Regions from separate parts of the Streptomyces sp. NPDC048606 genome, predicted to be linked through region 3. Evidence: riboswitches for the same ligand, from Rfam matches in the RefSeq annotation. Region 3 holds a riboswitch; each other region holds the start of a gene.
The links. Region 3 has a riboswitch for thiamine pyrophosphate ahead of thiC (phosphomethylpyrimidine synthase ThiC). Riboswitches for the same ligand answer to the same signal wherever they lie in the genome.
Positions count from the first base shown of each region.

Region 1: it holds a riboswitch for thiamine pyrophosphate, as region 3 does, so the genes downstream of both, AB0D01_RS21350 (thiamine ABC transporter substrate-binding protein) here and thiC (phosphomethylpyrimidine synthase ThiC) in region 3, are expected to answer to the same signal.
Region 2: it holds a riboswitch for thiamine pyrophosphate, as region 3 does, so the genes downstream of both, thiO (glycine oxidase ThiO) here and thiC (phosphomethylpyrimidine synthase ThiC) in region 3, are expected to answer to the same signal.

Region 1 is NZ_JBEZIB010000019.1:80,553-85,547, forward strand. Features, by position in the region: gene AB0D01_RS21345 (iron ABC transporter permease) at 1-751, opposite strand, end outside; gene AB0D01_RS21350 (thiamine ABC transporter substrate-binding protein) at 811-1,911, opposite strand; TPP riboswitch at 1,996-2,105, opposite strand; gene rlmN (23S rRNA (adenine(2503)-C(2))-methyltransferase RlmN) at 2,164-3,279, opposite strand; gene AB0D01_RS21360 (phosphatidate cytidylyltransferase) at 3,449-4,525, opposite strand; gene frr (ribosome recycling factor) at 4,525-4,995, opposite strand, start outside.
Region 2 is NZ_JBEZIB010000017.1:34,410-39,404, reverse strand. Features, by position in the region: gene AB0D01_RS19575 (thiazole synthase) at 1-661, opposite strand, end outside; gene thiS (sulfur carrier protein ThiS) at 667-867, opposite strand; gene thiO (glycine oxidase ThiO) at 864-2,087, opposite strand; TPP riboswitch at 2,085-2,197, opposite strand; gene AB0D01_RS19560 (FAD-dependent oxidoreductase) at 2,409-3,575, shown strand; gene AB0D01_RS19555 (Rv2175c family DNA-binding protein) at 3,721-4,086, shown strand; gene thiE (thiamine phosphate synthase) at 4,156-4,794, shown strand; gene metF (methylenetetrahydrofolate reductase [NAD(P)H]) at 4,863-4,995, shown strand, end outside.
Region 3 is NZ_JBEZIB010000003.1:67,891-72,885, forward strand. Features, by position in the region: gene AB0D01_RS04410 (hypothetical protein) at 1-229, opposite strand, end outside; gene AB0D01_RS04415 (glycosyltransferase) at 464-1,633, shown strand; gene thiC (phosphomethylpyrimidine synthase ThiC) at 1,830-3,617, opposite strand; TPP riboswitch at 3,612-3,755, opposite strand; gene AB0D01_RS04425 (YibE/F family protein) at 3,828-4,995, shown strand, end outside.

The DNA of each region.
Region 1 (4,995 bases), on a different contig from region 3:
GCACCGTCCAGGCGTGGACGGCGAGGATCAGGGCGACGGCGACGAACTGCACCATCGTCAGCACGGCGGCGGTCGACAGGTCCAGCAGCTGCGCGGTCTGCCGGTAGACCTCCACCTCCAGCGTGGAGTACGCCGGACCGCCGAGGATCTGCACGACGCCGAAGGAGGTGAACGTGAACAGGAACACCATCAGCGCGGCGGCGGCCACGGCCGGCCCGAGGGCGGGCAGCGTCACCCGCCGCCACGCCGCGAACCGCCCGGCGCCCAGCACCCGGGCGGCCTCCTCCTGGCGCGGGTCGAGCTGCGCCCAGAGCCCGCCGACGGTCCGGACGACCACGGCGTAGTTGAAGAAGACGTGGGCGAGCAGGATCGCCCAGACGGTGGTGTCGAGGCGGACCCCCCACACCTCGTCGAGCAGCCCGCCCCGGCCGACCAGCGCCAGGAAGGCCGTGCCGACGACCACGGTCGGCAGCACGAACGGGACCGTCACCAGCGCCCGCAGCAGCTGCTTGCCGGGGAAGGAGAAACGGGCCAGGACGTACGCGCCGGGCAGGGCCACCAGCAGGGTCAGCGCGGTCGAGGCGAGCGCCTGCCAGGTGGTGAACCACAGCACGTCGGCGATGTCCGGGCGGCCCAGGACCTCGCCGATCCGGCCGAACTGCCACCCCTGGTCGGTCTTCAGTCCGCGGCCGACGATCGCGGCCACGGGGTAGGCGAAGAACAGCCCGAAGAAGGCGAGCGGCACGGCCATCAGGCCCAGCCGGACGGCCGTGGCCCGCCCGCTCTCCTTCGGGGTCCTCACGGATCGCTCTACTTGACGACGAGCGAAGACCACGCCTTGACCCACTGCTCGCGGTTCTTGGCGATCTCGTCGGGGGCGACCGTCTCCGGCTTCTCGATGACCACGCCGTGCTTCGTGAAGGCCTCGGGCAGGGCCGCGCCCTTGAGGACCGGGTTCACGAACATGTTGAGCGGCATGTCCTCCTGGAACTTCTTGCCGACCAGGAAGTCGATGAGGGCCTTGCCGCCCGCCTCGTTCTTCGCGCCCTTCAGCAGGCCCGCGAACTCGATCTGGCGGAAGCAGGTCCCGGTGGCGACGCCCGTGGGGGCCTCGGCCGGCTGCGGCTCGGCGTAGATGACCTCGACCGGCGGGCTGGAGGCGTAGGAGACGACCAGCGGGCGGTCGCCCTTGGCCTTCTTGCCGCCGGCGGAACCGGAGAAGCGCTCGTTGTAGGCCTGCTCCCAGCCGTCGACGACCTCGACGCCGTTGTCCTTGAGCTTGCTCCAGTAGTCCTTCCAGCCGTCCTCGCCGTACTTGCCGACGGTGGCGAGGAGGAAACCGAGTCCGGGCGAGGAGGTCGCGGCGTTCTCGGTGACCAGCAGGTTCTTGTACTCGGGCTTGATCAGGTCGTCCAGCGTCTGCGGCGGGGCGATCTTCTTGTCGGCGAAGTAGGCCTTGTCGTAGTTGACGCAGACGTCACCGGAGTCGATCGGGGTGACGCGGTGGCCCTTGTCGAGCACGTACTCGGAGGCCACGGCGTCCAGGCCCTTGGCCTCGTAGGCGTTGAAGATGCCGTTTTCGAGGGCGCGCGAGAGCAGGGTGTTGTCCACGCCGAAGAAGACGTCGCCGCGCGGCGAGCCCTTGGTGAGGATCTCCTGGTTGAGGGCGGCGCCCGCGTCCCCGGACTTCAGGACCTTGACGGTGTAGCCGCTCTGCTGCTCGAAGTCCTTCAGGACCGCGTCGGAGACGTTGAAGGAGTCGTGGGAGACGAGCGTGACCGTCTTGGACTTCGGGGCGTCGCTCGCGCCGGCCGACTTGTCCTTGGCCTCGCCGCCGCCGCAGGCGCTGAGGGTGGTGACGCCGAGGGCGCCCGCGAGCAGGGCGCCCGCGATCTTCCTGTTGGTGCTCACTGGTGTATTCCTCCTGGATGACCAGGAGAAGACGCGGCCCTGCCCGGCGCTCTCGTGGAGCGGACGCCGGGCAGGGCGCAACAGCTTGAGTGATGACCGAACTTCCTACCCCGAATGACCGGGGCGAGGTTCAGAGGGTCTGCGGATGACGGTTACCGCACTCTCAGCGCTGTGGCGCTCCCCTGTCGGAATATGAAATTGGTTCGGCCACAGGGTACCCCGTGGCCGATAGTGCGCCTTCGCGGCCGAAAATCAGCGCTCCGAGGCCGCGAGCTGACCGCAGGCGCCGTCGATCTCCTGACCGCGGGTGTCGCGGACGGTCACCGGCACGCCGTGGCGGGCGATGGCCTCCACGAAGGCCTTCTCGTCCTCGGGGCGCGAGGCGGTCCACTTCGAACCCGGGGTCGGGTTCAGCGGGATCAGGTTGACATGTACGCGCTTGCCCTTGAGCAGTCGGCCGAGGAGGTCGCCGCGCCAGGCCTGGTCGTTGATGTCGCGGATCAGGGCGTACTCGATGGAGATGCGGCGGCCGGACTTCTCCGCGTACTCCCAGGCCGCGTCGAGGACCTCGCGGACCTTCCAGCGGGTGTTCACGGGGACGAGGGTGTCGCGCAGCTCGTCGTCCGGGGCGTGCAGCGACACCGCGAGGCGGCACTTGAAGCCCTCGTCGGCGAAGCGCAGCATGGCCGGGACCAGGCCCACGGTGGAGACGGTGATGCCGCGCTGCGACAGGCCCAGGCCGTCGGGCTCCGGGTCGGTGAGCCGGCGGATGGCGCCGACGACGCGCTTGTAGTTGGCGAGCGGCTCGCCCATGCCCATGAAGACGATGTTGGACAGGCGGGCCGGACCGCCCGGGACCTCGCCGTCGCGCAGGGCGCGCATGCCGTCGACGATCTGGTGGACGATCTCGGCGGTCGACAGGTTGCGGTCGAGCCCCGCCTGGCCGGTGGCGCAGAACGGGCAGTTCATGCCGCAGCCGGCCTGCGAGGAGATGCACATCGTCACCCGGTCGGGATAGCGCATCAGCACGGACTCCACGAGGGTGCCGTCGTGCAGCTTCCACAGCGTCTTGCGGGTGGTGTCGTTGTCGCAGCTGATGTGCCGCACCACGTTCATCAGGTCCGGCAGCAGCTCCTCGCGGAGCTTCTCGCGCGAGGCGGCCGGGATGTCGGTCCACTCGGCCGGGTCGTGCGCGTAGCGGGCGAAGTAGTGCTGGGAGAGCTGCTTGGCCCGGAACGGCTTCTCGCCGATCGCGGCCACCGCCTCGCGGCGCTCGGCCGGGGTCAGGTCGGCGAGGTGCCGCGGGGGCTTCTTGGCTCCACGGGGTGCGACGAACGTCAGCTCTCCCGGAACGGGGCGGGGGGCCATGGGTGGTACTCCTCAGCGTTACGAGCCCTTGCGCGGGCGACCTCCGCGGCTGCGGAGCATTGTCGATGGCACGACCGGTGCCCGGAGACCTCACGGGTCCACCCCGCCGAACGGGGAAAGCGCGCCACCCGGAGGTGACGCGCTTATCAGGATAACCCGCCCGGTCGAATCAGCCGGTGCCGACGAAGGCGGCCAGCAGCAGCCAGACGACCGGGGCCGTCGGCAGCAGCGAGTCGAGCCGGTCCATGATGCCGCCGTGCCCGGGGAGCAGGGTGCCCATGTCCTTGATCCCGAGGTCCCGCTTGATCATCGACTCCCCGAGGTCGCCCAGGGTGGCGCTGACCGCGACCGCGAGGCCCAGCAGCAGCCCCTGCCACCAGGCGCCCCCGTCGACCAGGAACTCCATGCACAGGGCGCCGGCCACCATCGCGAAGGCCACCGCTCCGAAGAGCCCCTCGCGGGTCTTGCCGGGGCTGATGCGCGGGGCCAGCTTCGTCTTGCCGAAGCGCCAGCCGACCGCGTAGGCGCCCGTGTCGCTGACCACCGTCAGGACCAGGAAGGTGACCACGCGCTGCGGGCCGTCGGCGGCGGTGAGCAGCATCGCGACGAACGTCGCGAGGAAGGGCACGTAGAACGCCGCGAAGACGCCCGCCGTGACGTCCTTGAGGTAGTCCTCGGGCGGTTCCGTCATCCGCCACACCAGGACCGCCAGGGCGGTGAGCGCCATGGCCACCCAGGCGCCCTCGGCCCCTCGGACGTAGCCGGCGATGACCATCGCCGCGCCGCCGACCGCGAGGGGCACCAGCGGAGCCTTGATGCCCTTCTTCTCCTGGAGCCGGGAGGTCAGCTCCCACAGGCCCACGACGACCGCGACGACGACGACGCCGACGAAGACCGCCTTGACGATGAACAGGGAGGCGAAGATGACCGCGCCGAGGCCGACGCCGACCCCTATGGCGGCCCGCAGGTCCCGCCCCGCCCGCTTCTTCTGCGGCGGGGGTGAGGAGTTCTGCGGTGCCTGCGAAGGCGGAGGCGGGGGGCTGGGCATGGGCTCCTGCGGCAGCGTCTCGGCGCGGAGCGGGGGGCCGCCGGCGAAGGCGGCCCCCCGAACGCGTGCTTCCCGGTCGTCGAGGTCACGGCCGGCGGCATCGGGCACGATGGACATGGGCCGAGTCTGCGGGCCCACCAGCGCATCGTATGCGGGACCCGCCGCCGCCGGCTCGGCGGCCCAGGGAGAGTCGTTCATCAGACCTCGAGGAGCTCGGCTTCCTTGTGCTTGAGCAGCTCGTCCACCTGCGTGACGTACTTCGCGGTGGTGTCGTCCAGCTCCTTCTCGGCGCGACGCACCTCGTCCTCGCCGGCCTCCTTGTCCTTGACGAGCTTGTCAAGGGCGTCCTTGGCCTTGCGGCGCACGGAGCGGATGGAGACCTTGGAGTCCTCGGCCTTGTTCTTCGCGACCTTGATGTACTCCTTGCGGCGGTCCTGCGTCAGCTCGGGGAAGGTCACCCGGATGATGCGGCCGTCGTTGCTCGGGTTGACGCCGAGGTCGGAGTCGCGGATGGCCTGCTCGATGTTGCGCAGGGCCGACGCGTCGAACGGCGTCACGATCGCCATGCGCGGCTCGGGCACCGCGAAGGAGGCCAGCTGGTTGATGGGCGTGATGGCACCGTAGTAGTCCGCCACGATCTTGTTGAACATCGCCGGGTGCGCACGACC
Region 2 (4,995 bases), on a different contig from region 3:
CCGCCATCAGGACGGGGGCCTGCGCCCGGGTCACGGCCGAGGCGAGCATCACTCCCGCGCAACCGAGCTCCATCGCGAGGGCCGCGTCGGACGCGGTGCCGGCTCCCGCGTCGAGGATCACCGGGACCCCGGCCCGCTCCACGATCAACTCGAAGTTGTGCGGGTTGCGGATGCCCATGCCCGACCCGATGGGGGAGCCCAGCGGCATGATCGCCGCGCACCCCACGTCCTCCAGCTTCCGGGCCAGCACCGGGTCGTCGTTGGTGTACGGCAGGACGGTGAAGCCCTCGTCGACCAGGATCTCGGCGGCGTCCAGCAGCTCCACGCCGTCGGGCAGGAGCGTCCGCTCGTCGGCGACGACCTCCAGCTTGATCCAGTCGGTGCCCAGGGCCTCCCGGGCGAGACGGGCGGTGAGGACCGCCTCGCCGGCCGTGAAGCAGCCGGCGGTGTTCGGCAGGACCGCGATGCCCAGCCGGTCCAGCACGGACAGGACCGAGCCCTGCACCGTCGGGTCCAGGCGGCGCATCGCGACCGTGGTCAGTTCGGTGCCGGAGGCGATCAGGGCGCGTTCGAGGACGTCCAGGCTGGGGGCCCCGCCGGTGCCCATGATGAGGCGGGAGGTGAAGGTCCGGCCGCCGAGGGAGAAGACGTCGTCCGCCATCGTGATCAACCTCCCTGTACCGCGGTGAGGACCTCGACCCGGTCGCCGTCGCCCACCTCGGTGAGCGACCACTGCCCGCGCGGGACGACGGTCTCGTTGAGGGCGGCGGCGACGCCCGAGGGCGCCGTGCTCAGGGTGGCGACCACCGCGTCGAGCGTGGTGCCGGCCGCGATCTCGCGCGGCTCGCCGTTGACGGAGATGGTCATGCGTAGGACTCCTGACGCGTGGAGGAGAAGCGGCGCGGGGTGAAGGGGCGGGCGATCTCCGGGACGACCCCGGTGGTCAGCAGCTCGGCCATCACGTCGCCGGTGAGCGGGGTCAGCAGCACCCCGTTGCGGTAGTGCCCGGTGGCCAGGTGCAGGCCCGGCAGGTCGGTCGGGCCGAGCAGCGGCGCGTTGTCCGGGGAGCCGGGGCGCAGGCCGGCGCGGGTCTCGGTGAGGGGGAGTTCGGTGATGCCGGGGACGAGTTCGTGGGCGTCGCGCAGCAGCTCGTACACCCCGCCGGCGGTGACGGTGGTGTCCCAGCCGAGTTCCTCGCTGGTGGCGCCGACGACGAGTTCGCCGTTCTCGCGCGGGACGAGGTAGATGTGGCTGCCGCGGACGACCGCCCGGACGGTCCGCGACAGGAACGGCGCGTACGGGGCCGGCACCGACAGGCGCAGCACCTGTCCCTTCACCGGGCGCACCGGCACCGCCACCTCCGGCGGTACGCCGGCCAGCCGCGAGCTGAGCGAGCCCGCCGCCAGGACCACCTGGTCGGCGCGCAGGGGCGTACCGTCCTCCAGCTCGGCGCCCACCGCCCGGTCGGCGCCGGTCAGCAGGCGGACCGCGCGGGCGCGGTGGACGGTGACGCCGGCCCGTTCGCAGGCGGCGAGCAGGGCGGCCGCCAGCCGGCGCGGGTCCACCTGGTGGTCGCCGTCGACACGGAGCCCACCGCGGACGCCCGGGGCCAGCATCGGCTCCAGTCGGCGGCACTCGCGGCCGGTGAGCCACTCGGACTCCAGTCCGCAGCGGCGCTGGAGGGCGTGCAGTTCCCGCAGGTGGAGGCGGTCGTCGGCGTCGAGGGCCACGGCCAGGGTGCCGCAGGCGCGGTAGCCGAGGTCCATGCCGCCGCTGGCTTCGGTGAGTTCGGCGGCGAAGTGGGGGTAGCGCTCGGCGGAGGCCACGTTGAGCCCGAGGAGGGTTTCCTCGCCGTAGTGCAGTTCGGTGACGGCGGCGAGCATGCCGGCCGCGACCCGGGCGGCGCCGCCGCCGGGGTCCGGGTCGGCGAGCGCGACGCGCAGTCCGGCGCGGGCGGCCCGCCAGGCGGTGACCAGGCCGATGATCCCGCCCCCGATGACGAGGACGTCCGACCCCCGGTCCGCCGGGGTGGTGGAGGTCGTGGAGGTCGTGGGGGATCCGGGGGATCCCTTCGGAGATGAGTGCATGGGCGTCCAGCCCCTCCCTTCGCCGGCATGACCCGGATCAGGTTCGTACGGTCGGAGGCCGGCCAGCCTCCCTCTCAGCCCGGTGCGCCCGGACTCCCGCGATAGGTACGGTGGCCAGACTAACCCCGTGGCCGGCGGCGGGTAAGGCTGCCTCCCCGGGGCCCGCGCGCAGTCGGCTCCCCGCCCCCTGTTCCTGACGAGTCGTCAGTTCATTAGGGTGGGCACGTGAGCGAGCAGACGCATACGCAGGCGCGGGCACGGACGTCGACGGAAGCCGCCCCACGACCGCCGGAGCCCGGCGTCGTCGTGGTCGGGGCCGGCATGGCCGGGGTGCAGACGGCGGTCGCCTTGCGGGAACAGGGCTTCACCGGCCCCGTGACCCTGCTGGGCGCCGAACCCCACCAGCCCTACGACCGGCCCCCGCTGTCCAAGGCGGTCCTCCTCGGCAAGGCCGAGGACTCCGCGTTCGACGTGGACTTCGAGGCGCTCCGGATCGATCTGCGACTGGGAACCGAGGTCACCGGACTGCGCGCCGCCGACCACATGGTGGACACCGAGTCCGGCCCGGTCCCCTACGAGGTCCTCGTCCTGGCCACCGGCGCTCAGCCGCTGACCCTGCCCGGCTCCGAGGGCGTGCCGGGCGTCCACCTCCTGCGCACCCTCGACGACGCCGCCCGGCTGCGCCCCGTACTGGCCGAGGCCCCCGCCACCGTCGTCGTCGGCGCCGGCTGGATCGGCGCCGAGTTCGCCACCGCCGCCCGCGAGGCCGGCTGCGCCGTGACCGTCGTGGAGGCCGCCGACCGGGTCCTGGCCGGTGCCCTGCCCGCCGAGGTCGCCGCCCCCATGGCCCGCTGGTACGCCGACGCGGGCGCCGAACTGCTCACCGCCGCCCGGGTCGCCGGCGTCGAACCGGGCCGCGTCCGGCTCGCGGACGGCCGCGAGCTGCCGGCCGGGGCCGTGGTCGTGGGCATCGGGGCCCGCCCCGCCACCGACTGGCTGGCCGGGACCGGCGTCGAGCGGGGCCCCGACGGCTCCGTCACCGCCGACGCGTACCTGCGCACCACCCTGCCCGGGGTGTACGCCGTGGGCGACTGCGCCTCCTTCCCGTCCGCCCGCTACGGGACCCGGCTGCTGGTGCACCACTGGGACAACGCACTCCAGGGCCCCCGCGCCGTCGCCGAGAACATCCTCGCCGGCGAGCCCGTACGGGCCTACGACCCCGTCCCGTACTTCTGGTCCGAGCAGTTCGGCCGCTTCGTCCAGTACGCGGGCCACCACGGCGGGGCCGACACCCTGCTGTGGCGCGGAGACCCGGCCGAGGACACCTGGTCGGTGTGCTGGCTGCGCGACGGCGCGCTCGTCGCCGTCCTCGCCGTGGGCCGGCCCCGGGACCTGGCGCAGGGCCGCAGGCTGATCGAGTCCGGCGCCCTCCTGGACCCGGCCCGGGTCGCCGACCCGGGCGTGCCCCTGAAGTCCGCCGGCGTCTGAGCCGGTGATCCCGGGCGCCACACGGGTCCGCCCCGTCCCGCGCCGTCCCCACTCCGTCCCCACGCCGTCCCCGCGCCGTCCGTGCCCGCCACGGACGGACGGGGCCGGGTACCGGGTGCCCGTCCGAGGTGGCAGGCTTGTCCCCGTGACCGAGATTGACGCAAAGATCGATGCCCTCGTCCCCTCCTGGCTGTACCTCCCCGACATCGCGGAGATGCTCGACCTCGAGGTGACCCGGGTCCGCCAGATGGTCAAGGAAGGTCAGCTGGTCGCCGTACGCCGCGGCGAGAACCGCTCCCTCCAGGTGCCCGCCCCCTTCATCGACGGCGACAAGGTCGTCAAGGGCCTCGTCGGCCTGCTGACCGTGCTGCGTGACGACGGCTTCTCCGACGAGGAGATCCTGGAGTGGATGTTCACGCCGGACCCCACCCTGCCCGGCACCCCCGCGCAGGCGCTGAGCGAGAATCGCGGCACGGAGGTGAAGCGACGCGCCCAGGCGCTCGCCCTCTGACCGGCTGATCCACAGGGGTACGGGCCCGTACGCGGGCCCGTACCCCGCCACACCACGGGGGGTACTCCCATGCAGCAGCTGTCCGACGCCCGGCTCTACCTGTGCACGGACGCCCGCAAGCGGCAGGGCGACCTCCCCGAGTTCCTCGACGCGGCCCTGTCGGGCGGCGTCGACATCGTCCAGCTCCGCGACAAGGGCATGGAGGCCGCCGAGGAGCTGGAGCACCTCCAGGTCTTCGCCGAGGCAGCGCGCCGCCACGGCAGGCTCCTCGCCGTCAACGACCGCGCCGACGTCGCCCACGCCATCGGCTCCGACGTGCTGCACCTGGGCCAGGGCGACATCCCCGTCCCCGCCGCCCGCGCCATCCTCGGCGAGAACGTCCTGATCGGCCGCTCCTGCCACGCCGAGTCCGAGGTGGACGCCGCCGCCGCCGAACCGGGCGTCGACTACTTCTGCACCGGCCCCTGCTGGCCGACCCCCACCAAGCCCGGCCGCCACGCCCCCGGCCTCGACCTCGTCCGGTACGCGGCCTCGCTGCGCCAAGGCCGCCCCTGGTTCGCCATCGGCGGCATCGACGGCGGCAACCTCGAACAGGTCCTGGACGCCGGCGCCTCCCGGGTCGTCGTCGTCCGCGCCATCACCGAGGCCTCCGACCCGCACGCCGCCGCCGCCGAACTCTCCAAGACGATCCGCGCCCGCCTGGCATAGTGTCCAAATCGCTGTCCAATTGCTGGACAGCGCTTCGGAGTCCGCCGGCCCACGTCTAACCTGCGGGTATGGCTCTTGGTACCGCTTCCACCTGGTCGGACCGTGCACACACGGTCCGCGACCTCCTCGCGTCCGGGAGCTCCTTCTCCTTCGAGTTCTGGGCGCCCAAGACCGAGAAGGGCGAGCGCAACCTCTGGAACG
Region 3 (4,995 bases):
CCTTGACCTCGTCCTCGTCGTCCTCCCGCGACTTCGACGGCCGACAGTCGTCGCCACCACCGGCCTGCTGGACGGTCTGCGTGCCCGCGGCCTGGGCTCCGGCCGACGCGGCGGGAGCCGCGATCCCCGCCAGAACCAGAGCCACGGACGCCAGGGTGCCGCCCGCCAGCCAGCCGGCACGACGGGGCAGCGGCCCCAGGAAAGTACGGGACCTGTCCTCAGAACTCATTTACCGCTCCTCGCGCACACCGAGTTGGATGCTTCTGCGAAATCCGGAAATGTGACCGGACGTCGCCGCGTCATCCTGAGGAGCCGCACCGCGCGCGCCGCCGAGGCTCGCCACTCTGTCAGCGGAATGGCCCAGCCCACGCAGCCACTTGGACGCTCGCGACAGGGCCACCCGGGGACTCGCCCCGGCGAGCCGCCCGGAACGGGCTACCGCCCGTTCCTAGGGTCATCGGGCGTGAAGCCGACCATTTGCCTCTGCATGATCGTCAAGAACGAGGCCGCCGTCATCGAGCGTTGCCTGGACTCGGTACGGGACCTCATCGACACCTGGGTCATCTCCGACACGGGATCCACGGACGGCACCCAGGACCTGATCCGCGCCGCCCTGCGCGGCATCCCCGGCGAGCTCCACGAAGAACCGTGGCGGGACTTCGGCCACAACCGGAGCCTGAACATCGCGCACGCCCACGGCAAGGCGGACTACCTGCTCCTGCTCGACGCCGACCTCGTGCTGCGGCGCACCGACGCGCTGCCCCCGCTCACCGCGGACTCGTACATGCTCCGCCACGAGGGAGCCACCGAGTACCGCATCAAACGACTGGTTCGCGGCGATCTGCCCTGGCGGTACGAAGGGGTCACCCACGAGTACCTGACCTGCGACCGCCGCGACGAGAACGACCAGCGCCCCGGCCTCCAGGAGAACCTCGACGCGCTGTCCATCGAGGACCACGCCGACGGCGGATCGCGCCACGACAAGTTCGAACGGGACGCCCGCCTGCTCGGTGCGGAGCTGCAAAGGGACCCGTCCAACCCCCGGACCGTGTTCTACCTCGCCCAGACCATGCGCGACATGGGCGACACCGGAGCCTCCATCAACCTCTACGAGCGACGCGCGAGCATGGGCGGCTGGGCGGAGGAGGTCTACTACTCCCTCCTCCAGGTCGGTGTCCTGCACGGCGAGGCCGGGGAGTGGCCCGCCGCGATGGACGCCCTCTCACGGGCCTGGGACTTCCGCCCCGAGCGCCTGGAGGCCTGCTACGAACTGGCCTGCCGGCTGCGGCTGCTGGGCCGACACCACATGGCGCACGCCGTCACCTCGGCCGTCCTCGACCGTCCCGCCCCGGACGACCTGCTCTTCGTCCAACCCTGGGTGTACCGGTGGGGGCTGCTCTTCGAGCATTCCATCACCGCGTACTGGATCGGGGACGCGGCCACGTCGGTCGCGCTCTGCGACCGGCTGCTGGCGCTGCCCGACCTGCCGGAGGCGTACCGGCGGCAGACCGAGAAGAACCGCGCGTTCGCGGTGGCCGCGCTCGCCCCGTCCGTTCCTGTTTCACGTGAAACATCGACCGACGCCACCGATGTTTCACGTGAAACACCGCTCACGAACCCGGTACGGGTCTAGGTTCGGGCCCCTGGCCCGCGGCCCGGTCGTTCGGTGCCCGCCGCCACTGGGTGGCGGCGGCAAGAACGGGCGGACACGACCGGCCGACGACTCCCCCCATGTCGCCGTCGGCCGGTCGCGCCGTCCGTCCTTCCGTCAAACCGCCGGTCCGACAGCCGTCGGTCCGGCAGCCGTCGGTACGTCAGCCGTCGGTACGTCAGTCCGCCAGCGGCAGGTAGACGCGGCTGCCCGAGGCGGCGAACTCGGCGGACTTCTCCGCCATGCCCGCCTGGATCTCCTCGGCCTTCAGGTCACCGCCGTGCTCACGGCGGATGTCCTGGGAGATCTTCATGGAGCAGAACTTCGGACCGCACATCGAGCAGAAGTGCGCGGTCTTGGCGGGCTCGGCCGGGAGCGTCTCGTCGTGGAACTCACGGGCGGTGTCCGGGTCGAGGGCCAGGTTGAACTGGTCCTCCCACCGGAACTCGAACCGCGCGTCCGACAGGGCGTCGTCCCACTCCTGGGCGCCCGGGTGGCCCTTGGCCAGGTCGGCCGCGTGCGCGGCGATCTTGTACGTGATGACGCCGGTCTTCACGTCGTCCCGGTTCGGCAGGCCCAGGTGCTCCTTGGGCGTGACGTAGCAGAGCATCGCGGTGCCCCACCAGGCGATCATCGCGGCGCCGATGCCCGAGGTGATGTGGTCGTAGGCGGGCGCGACGTCCGTGGTCAGCGGGCCGAGCGTGTAGAACGGCGCCTCCTCGCAGATCTCCTGCTGGAGGTCGATGTTCTCCTTGATCTTGTGCATCGGGACGTGGCCCGGGCCCTCGATCATGGTCTGCACGTTGTGGCGCTTGGCGATCGTGTTCAGCTCGCCCAGCGTCTTCAGCTCGGCGAACTGCGCCGCGTCGTTGGCGTCCGCGATGGAGCCCGGACGCAGGCCGTCACCGAGGGAGTACGTGACGTCGTAGGTCGCGAGGATCTCGCAGAGCTCCTCGAAGTTCGTGTAGAGGAAGTTCTCCTTGTGGTGCGCGAGGCACCACGCGGCCATGATCGAGCCACCGCGCGAGACGATGCCGGTCTTGCGGCGGGCGGTCAGCGGCACGTACGGCAGGAGGACGCCGGCGTGGACCGTCATGTAGTCGACGCCCTGCTCGGCCTGCTCGATGACCGTGTCCTTGTAGATCTCCCAGGTCAGCTCCTCGGCACGGCCGTCGACCTTCTCCAGCGCCTGGTAGAGCGGCACGGTGCCGATCGGCACGGGGGAGTTGCGCAGGACCCACTCGCGCGTGGTGTGGATGTTGCGCCCGGTCGAGAGGTCCATGACCGTGTCGGCGCCCCACTTGGTCGCCCAGGTCATCTTGTCGACCTCCTCCTCGATGGAGGAGGTGACCGCGGAGTTGCCGATGTTGGCGTTGACCTTCACCAGGAACCGCTTGCCGATGATCATCGGCTCGATCTCGGGGTGGTTCACGTTCGCGGGCAGCACGGCGCGGCCTGCGGCGATCTCCTCGCGGACGACCTCGGGGGAGACGTTCTCGCGGATCGCGACGTACTCCATCTCCGGGGTGATCTCACCGCGGCGGGCGTACGCGAGCTGGGTGACGGCGGCGCCGCCGCGGCCCCGGCGGGGCAGGCGCGGCCGACCGGGGAAGACCGCGTCGAGGTTCTTGAGGCCACCGCGCGGCGAGGTGTGCTTGATGCCGTCGTCCTCGGGGCGCACGGGGCGTCCCGCGTACTCCTCGGTGTCACCGCGCCCGATGATCCAGTTCTCGCGCAGCGGCGCGAGCCCCCGGCGGACGTCGGTGTCGATCTGCGGATCGGTGTACGGACCGGACGTGTCGTAGAGCGTCACGTCCTTGCCGTTGGTGAGGTGGACCTGGCGGACCGGCACCCGGATGTCGGGGCGGGAGCCCGCCAGGTATCCCTTGTGCCAGCCGGGCTGGCGCTCGGTCTGGCCGTCGGTGTCCTGGCTGACGGCAGGCGTGCGTGCGTCCTGAATGGTCATGAGACCTGATCTCCCTACGCCGGCATTACCCGGTAACAGGTTCGGCGGTCGACGCAGCCTCTTCCCGTACGCATGTCCTGCGCGTACGGTGATCAGCGCCCTCTCAGCCCGGTGCTCCGAGCTCCCGCGTTGTGCAAAGGTGCCCCCACGCTAGCGTCATCTGTGGCGTGCTGAACAGTGGGCCCCCTCATCTCTTGCGATGATCAGCCGGTGACGTCCTCGCCGCAGCCCCCACACGAGCCCACAGATCCCCTGGGCCCCGCCGGCCACGAGCACGCCTCGCCGGGGCCGGCGGCCGGTTCCCACCACGGCCCTTCCCACGGTCATCCACACGACCCGTCCCACGGCCACGCGCCCGGCGGCCACGGCCACGGCCACCCACCCGCACCCGCACCCGGCGGTCACGGACACGGTCACGGCGGGCACGGCCACAGTCACGGCCACGGTCCGGCCGCGCCCGTATCCCTGCACCTGCGCAAGGTCATCGCCGCCGTACTGATCCCCTTCGCCGTCGCCGTCTTCGTCGGCATGGCCGTCCTCTGGCCCGGGGGCGCGCCGGCGCACGAGCGCACCGGGGTGGGCTTCGACCGCCAGACCCAGCAGGGCAAGGTCGTCGCTCTGGTGAGCGTCGACTGCAAATCCGTCAACGCCGCGCAGGTACCTCCAACCGGTGACACCTCCACACCCGAAGGGCGCGAGGCCGTGGCCTCGCAGACCGGCGACTGCAAGAAGGCCACCATCGAGGTCGGCACCGGGCCGGACAAGGGACGCGCCTTCTTCGAGATCGTCCAGCCGGGCGCGCCACGGCAGTTGGCGAACGGTCAGGAGGTGGTCGTCGCCTACGCCCCCAACGCGCCGCGCGACCTCCAGTACTCCGTGGTCGACCTGAACCGTAAGTTCCCGATGGCCCTGCTGGCCGGCATCTTCGCCGTCGCGGTCGTCGTCGTGGGTCGCATGCGCGGGCTGTTCGCCCTGATCGCGCTCGTGGTGAGCTTCGCGATCCTGACCCTCTTCATCCTCCCGGCGATCCTCCAGGGATCGAATCCCCTGCTGGTCGCGGTGGTCGGGGCCAGCGCGATCATGCTGATCGCCCTCTACATGTGCCACGGCCTGACGGCGCGCACCTCGGTGGCCGTGCTCGGCACCCTGGTCTCGCTGCTGTTGATCGGACTGCTGGGCTCGCTGTTCATCGACTGGGCGTTCCTCAGCGGCAACACGGACGACAACACCGGCCTGATCCACGGGCTGTACCCGAACATCGACATGAGCGGTTTGCTGCTCGCGGGCGTGATCATCGGTTCGCTCGGCGTGCTCGACGACGTGACCGTCACCCAGACCTCGGCCGTGTGGGAGCTGCACCAGGCCGACTCGGAGATGG